DNA from 2 places in the Microbacterium sp. ZW3a genome. Region 2 is predicted to be linked to the other one. Evidence: predicted binding sites of a transcription regulator. Region 2 holds the regulator's gene; the other holds the start of a gene.
What was found. The regulator LexA, encoded in region 2, represses DNA repair genes until DNA is damaged. The targets are predictions, from matches to a motif close to TCGAACANNTGTTCGA.
Positions count from the first base shown of each region.

Region 1: a site for LexA is predicted at 4,897-4,912, ahead of ACU6WY_RS01145 (Rv2578c family radical SAM protein). Genes of this name have one in related genera too.

Region 1 is NZ_CM169903.1:235,434-242,806, forward strand. Features, by position in the region: gene ACU6WY_RS01130 (aldose 1-epimerase family protein) at 1-401, opposite strand, end outside; gene ACU6WY_RS01135 (antibiotic biosynthesis monooxygenase) at 398-1,021, opposite strand; gene ACU6WY_RS01140 (DEAD/DEAH box helicase) at 1,432-3,732, shown strand; gene ACU6WY_RS01145 (Rv2578c family radical SAM protein) at 3,785-4,888, opposite strand; gene ACU6WY_RS01150 (M15 family metallopeptidase) at 5,010-6,119, shown strand; gene ACU6WY_RS01155 (energy-coupling factor transporter transmembrane component T family protein) at 6,127-6,903, opposite strand; gene ACU6WY_RS01160 (ABC transporter ATP-binding protein) at 6,900-7,373, opposite strand, start outside.
Region 2 is NZ_CM169903.1:1,070,611-1,077,983, reverse strand. Features, by position in the region: gene hisB (imidazoleglycerol-phosphate dehydratase HisB) at 1-592, opposite strand, end outside; gene ACU6WY_RS05005 (histidinol-phosphate transaminase) at 589-1,674, opposite strand; gene ACU6WY_RS05000 (LysM peptidoglycan-binding domain-containing protein) at 1,734-2,084, opposite strand; gene lexA (transcriptional repressor LexA) at 2,344-3,033, shown strand; gene ACU6WY_RS04990 (hypothetical protein) at 3,127-4,122, shown strand; gene ACU6WY_RS04985 (prolyl oligopeptidase family serine peptidase) at 4,172-6,058, shown strand; gene hflX (GTPase HflX) at 6,144-7,373, opposite strand, start outside.

The DNA of each region.
Region 1 (7,373 bases), 840 kb from region 2:
TCGGGGAGCAGGGTGAAGGTGACGCGCGTGCGGAGGTGGAACGGGTATCCGGTCTGCGGGACGACGTCGGCGGTGAGGACGAGTCGTTCCTTCGACTCCTCCGCGGGCTGGTAGGTGCCGAAGCGGAGCAGGCCGTGACTGGCGTTGCCGAGAGCGGGCTCGCTGATCGCGAGCTGCCGCTCGACGCCTTCGAAGGTGTACTTCCCGTCGCGGATGCGATTGGGCCACGGAACCAGGACGACGCCCGACGCGGCAGGGGTCGGTACATCGTCGGGGTACCGCGGGACCAGGTCGACGCCGTCGACGGTGAGCGCGCGCAGCGCGGCGCCCACCTGGGCGATCTCGGCGGACGAGCGGGGCCCGCTCAGGTGGAATCGGCGGCCGGTGGGGTCTGCGGTCATGACGAGGCCTTTCGGGGGCGGGGTGGGCGCTGCCACCAGGGTCGCAGCAGGCGGGTCACCCAGGGAAGCACGGCGTAGGTCATCACCGGGGTCAGCAGCAGCGTCGTCGCCAGGACGCGCAGGGGGAGAGGGACCTCGGCGAACCCGGGCACGAAGCCCAGCAGCCAGCTGGCCAGGAGGTTGGTGGGGAAGAAGCCCACCCAGATCGTCACCGCCTGCTTCCACCGGGGAGGCGCGGTCGGCACCGGGGCCTGGATCGGTGAGGTCGTGGCATCCGCGGGTACGAGAACCTCACCGAACGCCGCATCGAACCAGCCCTCGATGCCGGTGCGGCGTTCGATGCGCTCTTCGCGGGCGAAGGGGCGGCCGGAGTCGAGCCACCACCGCCGCTGCGATGAGGTCTCCCACCCCTCGAGGGTCGTGATGTCGCGGAAGCGGTACAGCATGTACCAGAGGTCGCTGTCTTCGCCCGCGCGCACCCACCCCGAGCCGAGGAAGCCCGGGAAAGCGGTCGCGAGGTCGGTGCCGGCCTGCATCCAGGAGGTCGCTTCGGCGGTGCGCGTCGGGTCGATGCGCCGCTCGATCGCCACCGTGATGGGGTGGGCGTCGGTGTCTGCCATGCGTCCATCTTCCTGGAGGGAGGGGTGTCGCGCGCGGGCTGCGACGAGCGGTCGCCTCGGTTCCGTCGCTCCCGTCGAGCCTCGTCCCACTTATGGCGGAGCATGTCCCACTTACGGCGGAGCATGTCCCACTTCTTGCCGTCTGAGCGCCGCCGAGGCGACAACGAGTGGGACGAGCCTCGACGATGGGGACATGGATGCCATTCCCAGGCGCCGCCTGTAACGTAGAGAGGTCGGCTCTGGACACCGCACCGTGTGCGGATGGGTTTGTGAGTCCAAGGGGCCGATGGAGAGAACGCGATCGCGTCTCGACCATCACTAGTGAATGGCCCCCGGCCGACGCATGTCCGGGTTCGCACCGCGCCCTGCGGTGCCGCTGTTTCGCGCGAACAGAACCCAGAAGGACACCCATGCCCAAGAACAAGAAGCCCGCCGGCGGTCGCGCCGCGAAGAACTTCGAGCCGCGCTACGGAGCGAAGACGTCGTTCCAGGACCGCAAGCGCCGCCCCGGCTCCGAGGCTCCCGAGAAGGCCGGCAGCAAGAGCCCGAACCACCGCGGCTACCGCGCTCCCGAAGCCGACGCCGCCCCCGTCAAGGGTCGCTGGACCGCGCAAGACCGCGTCGGTCGCGACGAGGCCCGCGGGATCCGCAGCCAGGCTCGCGGAGACGACCGCTACGCGCGTCCCGAGCGGGATGCTGCGCCCCGCGGCCGCGACGACCGTGACGCCCGCTCGTTCGAGCGTCGTGACGATCGCCCGCGCCGCTCGTTCGACGAGCGCCCCGCGCGGTCGTTCGACCGCAACGACCGTCCGGCCCGTGACGACCGTCCGGCTCGGTCGTTCGACCGCAACGATCGCCCCGCGCGCTCTTTCGACCGGAATGACCGTCCGGCTCGCTCGTTCGACCGTAACGATCGTCCGGCGCGGTCCTTTGACCGGAGTGATCGTCCCGCCCGTGACGACCGTCCCGCCCGTGACGACCGTCCTGCGCGCTCGTTCAACCGCGACGACCGTCCGGCCCGCTCGTTCAACCGTGACGACCGTCCGGCCCGTTCGTTCGATCGCAACGATCGCAACGATCGCCCCGCGCGCTCGTTCGATCGCCGTGATGACCGTCCGGCCCGTGATGACCGTCCGGCCCGTGACGACCGTCCGGCACGCTCGTTCAACCGTGATGACCGGCCCGCCCGCGACGACCGTCCGGCCCGCTCGTTCAACCGTGATGACCGGCCCGCCCGCGACGACCGTCCGGCGCGGTCGTTCGACCGCAACGACCGTCCGGCCCGTTCGTTCGAGCCGCGCAACGACCGTCCCGCGCGCTCCTTCGAGCCGCGTACCGATCGCCCCGCCCGCTCCTTCGAGCCGCGCGACGAGCGTCCGCGCCGTGACGACCGCCCGCGCCGCACCGACGGACCGAGCCGCTCCGACTGGAACGCGACGCCGAAGCGCTCGGCCGAGCACGAGGACCGCGTCGATGTCGTGCACGAGCGTCTGCAGGCGGAGGCCGTCGACGCCGCGACCGTCGCAGAGGCGAGCTTCTCCGACCTCGGGCTGGGCGACAACCTCGTCCGCGCCCTCGCGGGTCTCGGCGCGGCGAGCCCCTTCCCGATCCAGGCGGCGACCGTGACCCCGATCCTCGAGGGGCGCGACGTGCTCGCCCGCGGCCGCACCGGCTCGGGCAAGACCATCGCGTTCGGTGCTCCGCTGGTCGAGAGCATTCTGCGTTCGCAGGCCGGTCAGCGCCGCGAGTTCGGCCGTTCCCCGAAGGCCCTCATTCTGGCCCCCACGCGGGAGCTCGCGCTCCAGATCGACCGCACCGTGCAGGTGCTCGCGCGCAGCGTGGGCCTGTTCACGACGCAGATCTACGGCGGTGTGCCGCAGGCGCGTCAGGTCGGTGCACTGAAGAAGGGCGTCGACATCATTGTCGGCACCCCCGGCCGTATCGAAGACCTGCTCAACCAGGGCAAGCTCGACCTCTCCGACGTCAGCATCGCCGTTCTCGACGAGGCCGACCACATGTGCGAGCTCGGGTTCCTCGAGCCCGTGCAGCGGATTCTTCGCGCGACCGCGGACGGCAGCCAGAAGCTGCTCTTCTCGGCCACCCTCGATCGTGAGGTCGCCGCGCTCGTCGACGAGTTCCTCGTGGAGCCCGCCGTTTACGAGGTCGCCGGTGAAGACCAGGATTCCGGCACGATCGAGCACCGCGTGCTCGTGATCGAGCACCGCGACAAGGCCGAGATCCTCGACTCGCTCGTCGACCGCGCGGGCAAGACCCTCGTGTTCGCCCGCACCCGCGCGTACGCCGAGATGCTGGCGGAGCAGTTCGGCGAGTCCGGCATCGCCGCGGTCGCCCTCCACGGTGATCTCAACCAGCAGAAGCGCACCCGCAACCTCGAGAAGCTCACGTCGGGTCGCGTCAACGTGCTCGTGGCCACCGACGTCGCCGCTCGCGGCATCCACGTCGACGACATCGACCTGGTGATCCAGGCCGACGCTCCCGACGAGTACAAGACGTACCTGCACCGCTCGGGCCGCACGGGTCGCGCGGGCCGTCGGGGCACGGTCGTGACGCTCATCACGCGTCAGCGCCGTCGCCGCATGACGGAGATGCTCGACCGGGCCGAGATCGAGGCGCCGTTCGAAGAGACGCGTCTCGGTGACGACGTCCTCGAGGAGCTGGCCGGTCGCCAGCTCGCCGACGTCACGTCGTAATCACTGTTCCGAGAGCCCCGTCCGCCATCGCGCGGCCGGGGCTCTCGTCGTTTCAGAACAGCGTCGGCTCGCTCGCCGGAGCCACGCGGGGGCGACCGGATGCCGTCGGCCCGGTGGTGCGCACCGGCCCGAGCCGCGGTGTCTCGGGGGCGCGGGCGGCGAGCCCCGGCTGCGGGCGACCGCGCGGGTGGTCGTCTTCGTCCCAGCCGTCGAGCCGGTGCATCCGCAGGAGCGGGTGCATGCGCTTACCGAGCCACTTCCGGTAGGCCTGCGGCGCCTGGACCGACACCCCGGGGTACAGCCCGCGGTACGACGACATCAGGTGCGGGTGCTCGCGTTCCAGCCACCGCAGGAACCACTGCTTCGCCCCCGGTCGCAGGTGCAGCGCCCCGTACACGACGCGCACCGCGCCGGCCGCCCGGATGCGCGAGAGCGCGTGATCGAGCGCGGGGATCGAGTCGGTGAGGTGGGGGAGGATCGGCATGAGGAACACCGTCACGCGGAACCCGGCGGCCGTCGCCGCGCGCACCGTCTCGAGCCGCGCCTCGGCGGTGGGAGTGCCGGGTTCGAGCGAGCGCTGCAGGGCGTCGTCGAACACCGCGATCGACAGAGCGAGGGAGACGCGCACTTCTTTCGCCGCGTCGGTCAGCAGCGGAAGGTCGCGGCGCAGCAGAGTGCCCTTGGTGAGGATCGAGAACGGTGTGCGACTCTCGGCGAACGCGTCGATGATGCCGGGCATGAGCCGGTAGCGCCCCTCGGCCCGCTGGTAGGGGTCGGTGTTGGTGCCCAGCATCACGGGTTCGCGCGCCCAGGACCCGCGGCGCAGTTCCATGCGGAGCACGTCGGCCACGTTCACCTTGACGACGACCTGCGAGTCGAAGTCGGCGCCCGAGTCGAGGTCGAGGTACTCGTGCGTCTTGCGGGCAAAGCAGTAGGCGCAGGCGTGGCTGCACCCCCGGTAGGGGTTCACCGTCCAGTCGAACGGCATGGCCGAGGCCCCGGGTACGCGGTTGAGGGCGGTCTTGCACATCACCTCGTGAAAGGTCATGCCCGCGAATTCGGGCGTCGTCACGGAGCGGACGAGCCCGTCCATTCGCTCCATGCCCGGGAGCGCCGCGGTGTCGTCGACGCTCAGTTGCTGACCCTGCCATCTCATCGCTCTATGGGAACAGAGATTCGAATAAAGGGCAAGCGGATGCCGGGAACTCTCGAATCCGCGCGGGCGGGTCGCCTCGCTGCATTCGTCTCGCACAGGTACCCGGGCGAGAATGGGTCGAGTGTCGTCCCCTGATCCCGAGCTTTCGCCCCGTCGCGCCGCGCGCGCGGAGGCCGAGCGACGCGCGACGGCGGCCCTCACCCTCCCGCCCACCCCCGCCGGCCCGCCGCCCTCGCGACGTCGCGTGCGGGAAGAGGTCGCGGCGCCGAGGTCCGCGCGCACGTGGTGGAGTACCCGTTCCGCGCTGGTGCGCCGCCGTCTCGCCGCCCTGGCGCTCGGCGCGGTGGTCGTGGCGGCATCCGCGGTAGCGATCGGAACGGCGACCGCCGGCGAGAACCGGGATGCCGCGGACGCGGGCGCTGCTCCCGAAGTCGCTGCCGCGCTCGCCGGCCCCCCGGCCGTCCCCGCGGAAGGGCTCCCGGTTCCCGTGCTCGCCGCGGCCCCCGCGCCCACGACGCCGTGCGACGATCCCGCCTTCACCGGGGCTCTCGCGGCGGGCGACGACGGGGCGGCGATCGCCGCTGTCGGTGGCGGAGAAGCCTTCCGCGCCGCGGTGGCATCCGGGATCGCCCCCTGCGTCTCGCTCTCGGATGCCGACCGGCAGTGGGTCGTGGTCAACAAGCAGCGCCCCTACGATCCCTCCGACTATCGCCCGGGCGATCTCGTCATGCCCGACGGGGTGCGGGCGCTCGAGGAGTCGGCCGTGCGTGCGCCCGCCGCGAACGCGCTGACGGCGATGGTGCGGGCGGCGGCCGACGCGGGAGCGGGCGAGATCGGGTACCTGAGTGCGTTCCGCTCGTACTCCACGCAGCAGGACACCTACGCCGGTCGCGTCGCGGTCGGCGGGGTCGAGGAAGCCGATCGCGAGAGCGCGCGCGCCGGCTTCAGCGAGCACCAGTCGGGGCTCGCCGTCGACATCGTGCCGTGCAACAGGTCGTGCGGCACGCTCGACGACGTCGCCGGATCGTCGCAGGGCGCGTGGGTGCGCGATCACGCGTGGGAGTACGGCTTCATCACCCGCTACGACGTCGGGCGCATCGACGTCACCGGTTACGAGCCCGAGGCCTGGCACCTGCGCTACATCGGCCCCGAACTGGCGAAGGCCTACCACGACGGCGGCTACACGACGCTCGAGGAGTTCTTCGGGCTGCCGCCCGCGCCGACGTACTGACCCGGGGTCAGACCGCGACGAACACCGCCGCCGAGACCACCCAGAACGCCACCACGAAGACGGTGTCGCGGCGTCGCCAGGGCATGGTGTGCCGCTCGGTGCGGTCGGGGTGCGCGCCGAAGGCGCGGGCATCCATCGCCAGGGCCACCCGCTCGGCGTGCCGAATGGCTCCCGCCAGCAGCGGCACCACCGTCCGCACCCAGCGCGCCGGGGCCGTGAGCGGTCCGCCGCTCGCCCCTCGCACCCGGTGCGCCTGCCGGATGACCTCGAGCTCGTGCCCGAATCGGGGCACGAACCGGATTGCCGCGAGCGCCGCGTACCCCACGCGGTACGGCACGTGCAGCTGCTGCACGAGCGCGCGCACGAGATCCGTTCCCGCGGTGGTGAGGCCGCCGATGAACGCGAGCGTCATGATCGCGGCCAGCCGCAGACCGGTCGCGAGGCCGATGGCCAGCGCTCCGTCGGTGAGAGCCCAGTCGCCGATGCGCAGCACCGAGGCCGTGGCATCCGTTCGCTCGGGGTCGACCCACAGCGCGAACCCGAGCCCGACGACGACGACCGACGCCGGCACGACGAGCCCGAGGAGCATGAGCGTGCGCGGCGTGAGGCGGGCGCCGACGAGCAGCAGAGCGGAGGCAAGCGCGAGGAACGCCGCGGGCGTGGCCAGGTCGCGGACGAACACCAGCGCGATCATCGCGGGGAGGGGTGCGGCGATCTTGGCGAGCGGGTTCAGCGCCCCGAGGAACGCGCCTCGTGCGATCGGGGCGGCCACCACCGCGGTCACCGGTCACTCCCGGGAAGGTCGCGCATCCGGGTGATGCCCGCGAGCTCCGGATGCCGCTGCACCCCCGCCAGCGCGCGGCGCAGGGGCGGAGCCACCAGGCCCGTGCGGGCGAGCAGGGCGTCGTCGGCGAACACGGCGTCGACCGGGCCGTCGGCGGCGAGGGTCCCGGCATCCACCACGACCGCGCGGTCGGCGTGCTCGGCGACGAGCTGCATGTCGTGCGTGACCGCGACGATGGTCGTCCCCTCGGTGCGGAGGTCGTCGAGGAGCGCGAGCAGCTCGTCGGCGCGGGCACGATCTTGACCGAACGTGGGCTCGTCGAGCACGAGCAGACGGGCACCGCCCACGAGCGCCGTGCCCACCGACAGCCGGCGCTTCTGCCCGCCCGAGAGGAGGAACGGGTGCACGTCGGCCTTGTCGGCCAGCCCGAAGCGTTCGAGCAGCGCCGCGGTGCGCTCGCGCACCTCGCC
Region 2 (7,373 bases):
GGATGCCGTCGACGAGCGGGTCGAGAGCCTTGGCCTGACGGAACGCACGGGCCAGCGCCTTGTACTCCGCTTCGGCGATGTGGTGCGGGTCACGGCCACCGAGCACGCGCACGTGCACCGTCAGTCCCGCGTGGATCGAAATGGCCTCGAACGAGTGACGCACGAGCGAGCCGGTGAAGTGACCGCCGATGAGGTGGTGCTCGAAGCCGGCGGGCTCACCGGTGTGCACCAGGTAGGGGCGCCCACTGATGTCGACGACCGCCTGCGCCAGCGCCTCGTCGAGCGGGACGAGCGCGTCGCCGTAGCGCGCGATGCCCGACTTGTCACCGAGCGCGTGACGGATGGCCTGGCCGAGGACGATCGAGGTGTCTTCGACGGTGTGGTGGGCATCGATGTGAGTGTCGCCGGTCGAGCGCACACGCAGATCGGTCAACGAATGCTTGGCGAAGGCGGTGAGCATGTGATCGAAGAACGGCACGCTCGTGGAGATCTCGCTCGCCCCGGTGCCATCGAGATCGAGCTCGAGCTCGACGCGCGACTCGCTCGTCTCTCGCGTGATCGAGGCGGTGCGGGGTGTGGAGGGGCCGGTCATGCTCGCGATCCTACCGAGGCGAGGGCGTCGAGGAACGCGGTGGTCTCGTCGGCCGTCCCGGCCGTGACGCGCAGGTGGTGCGGGATTCCGACGTCGCGGATGAGTACCCCGCGGTCGTACAGCGCCTTCCACGTTGCCGCGGGGTCGTCGACCCCGCCGAAGAGGACGAAGTTGGTCCAGGAGTCGTGCGCGGTGTAGCCCAGAGCCGACACCGTCGCCGAGATCCGGTCGCGCTGCGCGACGATCTCGTCGACCATCGACAGCATGGTGCCCGCGTGCCCGAGCGCCGCCGTGGCGGCCGCCTGGGTGAGCGCACTCAGGTGGTACGGCAGGCGCACGAGGCGGAGGGCATCGATCACCCCCGGGTCGGCCGCGAGGTAGCCCACACGGGCGCCGGCGAACGCGAACGCCTTACTCATGGTGCGCGAGACCACCAACCGCGGGCGCCCGGGCAGCAGCGTGACCGCGGACGGCTCGTCGTGCGGCGCGAACTCCTGGTAGGCCTCATCGACGATCACGATGCCGTCGGTCACCGCGTACACGGCCTCGATCACGTCGAGACCGAGGGGTGTACCCGTCGGGTTGTTCGGAGCGCAGAGGAAGACGATGTCGGGGTTCTCGCGAACGACCTGCTCGGCCGCGGACGCGGGGCTGAGCGTGAAGTCGTGCGCTCGCTCACCGGCGACCCACTGTGCACCCGTCGCGCGGGTGAGGATCGGGTACATCGAGTAGGTGGGGGCGAAGCCCATCGCGCGTCGTCCGGGACCACCGAACGCCTGCATCAGGTGCTGCAATACCTCGTTCGAGCCGTTCGCGGCCCAGATCTGCTCGCGGACGAGACCGTTGCCGAGGTACTCGGCGAACGCCTCGCGCAGCGCGGTGAACTCGCGGTCGGGATAGCGGTTGACATCGCGCAAGGCCCGAGCGATCGAATCGAGGATGTCGTCGGCGACCTCGGACGGGACGGGATGAGTGTTCTCGTTGACGTTGAGGGCAACGGGGAGAGCCGCCTGGGGCGCTCCGTACGGAGTCATCCCCCGCAGATCGTCGCGAATCGGGAGGTCGTCAAGGCTCACAGTCACCCCACCCATCGTAGGCGTCGATGCCCCCGCCCCTCCTCGTTGCGCTGAGCGCGTGAACCTCAGCGGGCGGCGACGTACGCGGCGGGGATCGCGATGCGCTGGCCGGCGGCGACCGATCCGTTCTCGAGCGCGTTCAGTCGGGTGATCTCGGCGACGACGTCGCGCGGGTCAGCCTCGGGCGCCACATCTTCCGCGATGGACCACAGCGTCTCGCCGTTCATGACCGTGATCTCGGCGAACGCTGCGGTGGACGCTCCGGTCTCGTTGGAGGCGAGCGCCGCGCCGCCGCCGACGACCGCGACCGTCAGGGCGATCACCACGGGGAGAGCCGCGAGGAACGCGAACACGCGACGGCCGCGCGCGGTCAGGCGCAGGCGGGTGGTGGGGGCAGTGGCGGTGATGCTGGTCATGGTGTGCTCCTCGGTGGGGAGAGATTCGCACCCCACCCTCGGCCGGGAGGGCGGTGGTGCGAATCTGTATTCCGAATCTATCTTCGATACTGTGAGGGTGTCAACACCGGGGTTCTCGGAGACAGATCGAACGCGACACGCGGAGAGCTCCGTGAGGTTCGAGCGGTCGACCGGATACGGTTTCGACAAGGAGACCCCACCACGGACCTCCGACATTCGAATTTCCGCCGCCACGAAGCGCGGCGCGAGGGGAGTACAGATGACCGACGCGACGACCGCCGGCGGCCGCGAACGGCCACAGACCCGGCGCCGGAAGAGCCTCAGCGACAAGCAGTTGGCGATCCTCGAGGTCATCCAGCGCTCGATCGCCCGGCACGGTTACCCGCCGAGCATGCGCGAGATCGGCGACGCGGTGGGACTGAAGTCACTCTCCAGCGTCACCCACCAGCTCAACCAGCTCGAGCTCAGCGGCTACCTGCGCCGCGACCCCGGTAAGACGCGCGCGATGGAGGTGCTCATCGACCTGCCCGGCACCGCCGCCGAGAATCCGGCCGACACCGCTCCGGCCGTGGGCGATGCCGCTCTGGTCCCGCTGGTCGGCCGCATCGCCGCCGGCGTCCCCATCACCGCCGACCAGCAGGTGGAGGAGATCTTCCCCCTCCCCCGCCAACTCGTGGGCAAGGGCGAGCTGTTCATGCTCAAGGTCGCGGGCGACTCCATGATCGATGCGGCGATCTGCGACGGCGACTGGGTGGTCGTGCGCGCGCAGGCCAACGCCGAGAACGGCGAGATCGTCGCCGCGATGCTCGACGGCGAGGCGACCGTGAAGACCTTCCGGCGTCGCGATGGGCACACGTGGCTGCTCCCTCGCAACACCGCGTTCGAGCCGATCCTCGGCGACGACGCCGTCGTCCTCGGCCGCGTCGTGGCAGTACTGCGGACGATCTGACCCCACCTCGAGGCGACGCGCGTCATCCACAGGCGGGCGTCACCGCCCCGCGTGGCCCCTAGCATGACAGGACACATCGAGAGAGCGAGTGTCGTGTCCTCAAACGCCCCCGCGGGAGAACCGTCGACGGAGTCCACCGCCGATGGCCGCCCCGTCGTCATCTCCGCCGACGAGCACGCGCCCCTTCCCCCCGCGACCGGGCGCCGTCCCCGTGCGAGCATCGTCGTTCTCTCCTGCCTCCTCGCCCTCGTCGCCATTGCTGCCGGGCTGGGCATCGCCTGGCTGGCGACGCAACTCGACGAGGCACGCTCGCAGATCACCGATCAACGACAGCAGATCACCGACCAGCAGCGGCAGATCGATGAGCAGCGCGATCTGATCGACCGCAAAGACCAGTTCGGAGCGGCCATGGCAGGCCTCTACGAGACGGTCGAGCCGCTGATCGGGCTCCCGTACGCGACGCTCGTCCCGTGGACCCGTGTCGAGGAGTTCGCCGACCACGCGTGGATCCATCGCTGGAACGCCGAGGCACTCAGCAGAGACGTCGCCGAGGTCACGGCGTTCGACACCGACCTGGGATCACGCATCGACTCGGCTCGGAGCCAGTCGGCGACCAACGCCTCCGGAACCGCCTGGGAGTCGACGCTCGATTCGCTCGGACAAGGGTGGGTGTCGATGGCGTTCGACGAGGGAGAGACGGCGTGCGGCGCGGAGGCGCTGGCGTGCGTCTCCGACGCCGAGCCCTTCACCGTGCGCGTCAACGGCGCAACGCAGACGGATGCCACGATGACCGACTGGATCCGAACGGGGATCGCTTACCACGAGTACGCCCACGTGCTGCAGTTCACGAATCCCGAGGCCACGCAGACCGCACTGGCGGCTTTCGCCGGCGATCTCGAAACGATGGCGGACTGCTACTCCCTGACCTTCCTCGACGGCTGGTCGTTGAACCATGACGTCCCGATCGACGAGTTTTCGTATTGGCAGGTCAGTGTCGGCTACGGCTACACGTGCGACGAAGGACAGCGGCAGGTCATCCGTGACTGGGCCGCCGGGCTCGGCATCGTGAACCAGCCCGTCGGCGGCTGAGCCGTCGCGCCGCGGAGCCGTGTCCGACCCCGTCCGTAGGCTGGATGCCATGCCCCAGACGCTCCCCTACGGTTCCTGGCCCTCCCCCCTCTCGCCCGAACGCGTGGCTCAGTCTTCGCCGCGCATCGACGGCGCGCGCATCGTCGGCGACGAGATCTGGTGGGGCGAATCGGTCCCGAGCGAGGGCGGTCGCGTCGCCGTGCGGCGTCGGCGGCCCGATGGCTCGGTCGAGACCGTGCTGCCGGCCCCCGGGAATGCGCGCTCCTCAGTACACGAGTACGGGGGCGGCGCGTGGACCGCCTCCGACGACGGCGAGCTCTTCTACGTCGAGAAGACCGACCAGCGCGTGTACGCGCTCACCCCCGGCGGTGAGCCGCGGCCCCTCACCCCCGCCGACGACGGCGTACGGCACGGCGGGCTGTCGTGGCAGCACGGGTCGTTGCTGGCGATACGCGAGGTCCACGGCGCCTCGCGCGTCCCCACCCGCGCTATCGTGCGCATCCCGCTCGATGGCTCGGGCACCGAGGTGCTCGCGGACGGTAGCGATTTCCTCGCCCACCCCGCACTCTCGCCGGACGGGCGACGAGTGGCCTGGACGGCGTGGAATCACCCCGACATGCCCTGGGACGCCACGACCGTCCGCGTCCGCGACCTCGCGACGGGCACGGTGCGCGACCTCGCGGGCGGCCCGCGCCGCGCGCCCTTGCAGCCCGTGTGGATGGCCGACGACGAGGTGCTGTACGCCGACGACCCCCACGGACGCTGGAACCTGTTCCGTGTGCGGATCGGCGAGGAGCCACAGGCCGTGGCCCCGGCAGACGCCGACACCGGTGGCGGCGTGTGGGTCCTCGGCACCCGCTGGTTCGGTGCGACGACCGACGGCCGCATCGTCGCGGTGCGCACCGACGGTGCCGACGAGATCGTCGAGATCGCCCCCAGCGGCGTACGCCCCCTCGACCTCCCGGTGACCGCCGGAGCCTCGATAGACGACATCCGCGGATCGCGCGCCCTCGTCTCCGGATCCGACGCAGTGGGTCGTGCGGGGTTGTGGTCGATCGACCTCGACACCGGCGCCGCCGAAGTCGTCACCGACGGCGCCCATCCGGGCGTCGAGTGGATGCCGACCGCTCGCGCTCTCACCGCCGAGGGGCCGCACGGCCCGGTGCATGCGTTCGCGTACGCACCGACGAGCCCCGACCACGTCGGCCCGGTCGACGAGCGCCCGCCGTACGTCGTTCTCGTGCACGGCGGACCCACGTCCCACGTCGGGCCGTCGCCGTCGGTCAAGACGGCGTTCTTCACCAGCCGCGGGATCGGCGTGCTCGACGTCAACTACGGCGGGTCCACCGGCTACGGCCGGGCGTACCGTGAGCGCCTGCGGGGCCAGTGGGGCGTCGTCGATGTCGACGACGTCGCCGCAGCGGCATCCGCCCTCGCCGAGGCGGGTCTCGCCGACCCCGAGCGCCTCGCGATCGCTGGAGGCTCCGCGGGCGGCTGGACGGTGCTGGCCGCCGTGACGAATACCGAGGTCTTCTCGGCAGGTATCTCGCGCTACGGCGTCGGGGACGCTCGCGCACTGGCCGAAGACACGCACGACTTCGAGGCGCGCTACCTCGACGGTCTCATCGGTCCGCTCCCCGAGGCGGAGGCCGTGTACGTCGAGCGATCGCCGCTGTCGCACCCCGAACGTTTCCGCGTGCCGCTGCTCATCCTGCAGGGCACGGAAGATCGGGTCGTCCCACCCTCGCAAGCCGAGGCCATTCGCGACGCGCTCCGCGAGCACGGCGTCGCTCACGCCTACGTGCTGTACGAGGGCGAGGGTCACGGTTTCCGTCAGGCGGACACGGTCGTCGACTCCCTGCAGCGGGAGCTGGGTTTCCTGGGCGCGGTGTTCGGGTTCGAGACGCCGGGGGTCCCGACGCTCGCACTCGACTGATCTGCGCGCGCAGCGCGCGTGGCGCCCCCCGACACCGAAGACCCCCGCCGAACATCCTGTCGACGGGGGTCTTCGTGCACAGCGGTCAGGCCGCGAACGGCGCGAGTTCGGCCGCCAGACGGGCGCCCACGTGGGCGTGCAGGAACGTGCCCTGCTCACGATGCTCCTGTGCCACGATGAGGCCCGTTTCGTGGATGGCCGACACGAGGTCGCCGCGGTCGTACGGAACGACCGCCTGCACCTCGACCGCGGGGAGCGGCAGCGCGTCTTCGATCGCGGCGCGCAGCTCGTCGACGCCCTCGCCCGTGCGCGACGAGACGAACAGCGCTGAGGGGGCGAGCCCGCGCAGCACCAGACGATCGTCGGGGCCGAGCAGATCGGCCTTGTTGAAGACGACGATCTCGTGCCCGAAGTCGGCATCGACGTCGCCCATCACGTCTCGCACCGTCGAGAGCTGCGCCGCCGGATCGGGGTGGGACGCATCGACGACGTGCAGGATGACGTCGGCGTCGCCGACCTCCTCCAGCGTCGACCGGAACGCCTCGACGAGCTGGTGCGGCAGATTGCGCACGAAGCCCACCGTGTCGGTCAGCGTGTAGACGCGACCGTCGGTGGTCTCGGAGCGGCGGACGGTGGCATCCAGGGTCGCGAACAGCGCGTTCTCGACGAGGACGCCGGCGCTGGTCAGGCGGTTCAGCAGACTCGACTTTCCCGCGTTCGTGTAGCCCGCGATCGCGACCGACGGAATGGTGTTGCGCTTGCGCTCGGCACGCTTGGCCTCGCGGGCGGGGGCGAAGTCCCGCAACTGCTTGCGCAGCTGGGCCATGCGGGTACGGATGCGGCGGCGATCCAGCTCGATCTTCGTCTCACCGGGGCCGCGCGAGCCCATGCCCGCACCGCCCGCGCCGACCTGTCCACCGGCCTGCCGCGACATCGAGTCACCCCAGCCGCGCAGGCGCGGCAGGAGGTACTCGAGCTGGGCGAGCTCGACCTGGGCTTTGCCCTCTCGGCTCTTCGCGTGCTGACTGAAGATGTCGAGGATCACCGTGGTGCGGTCGATCACCTTCACCTTCACGACGTCTTCGAGCGCGCGACGCTGGCTGGGCGCGAGCTCCGTGTCGGCGATGACGGTGTCGGCTCCGACCGCGGCGACGATGTCGCGCAGTTCCTCCGCCTTTCCGCGTCCGACGTACGTCGCCGGATCGGGATGCGGGCGGCGCTGCAGCACGCCGTCGAGGACGACGGCACCGGCGGTCTCGGCCAGCGCCGACAGCTCGCGCAGAGAGTTCTCGGCATCCGATTGTTCGCCCTGCGG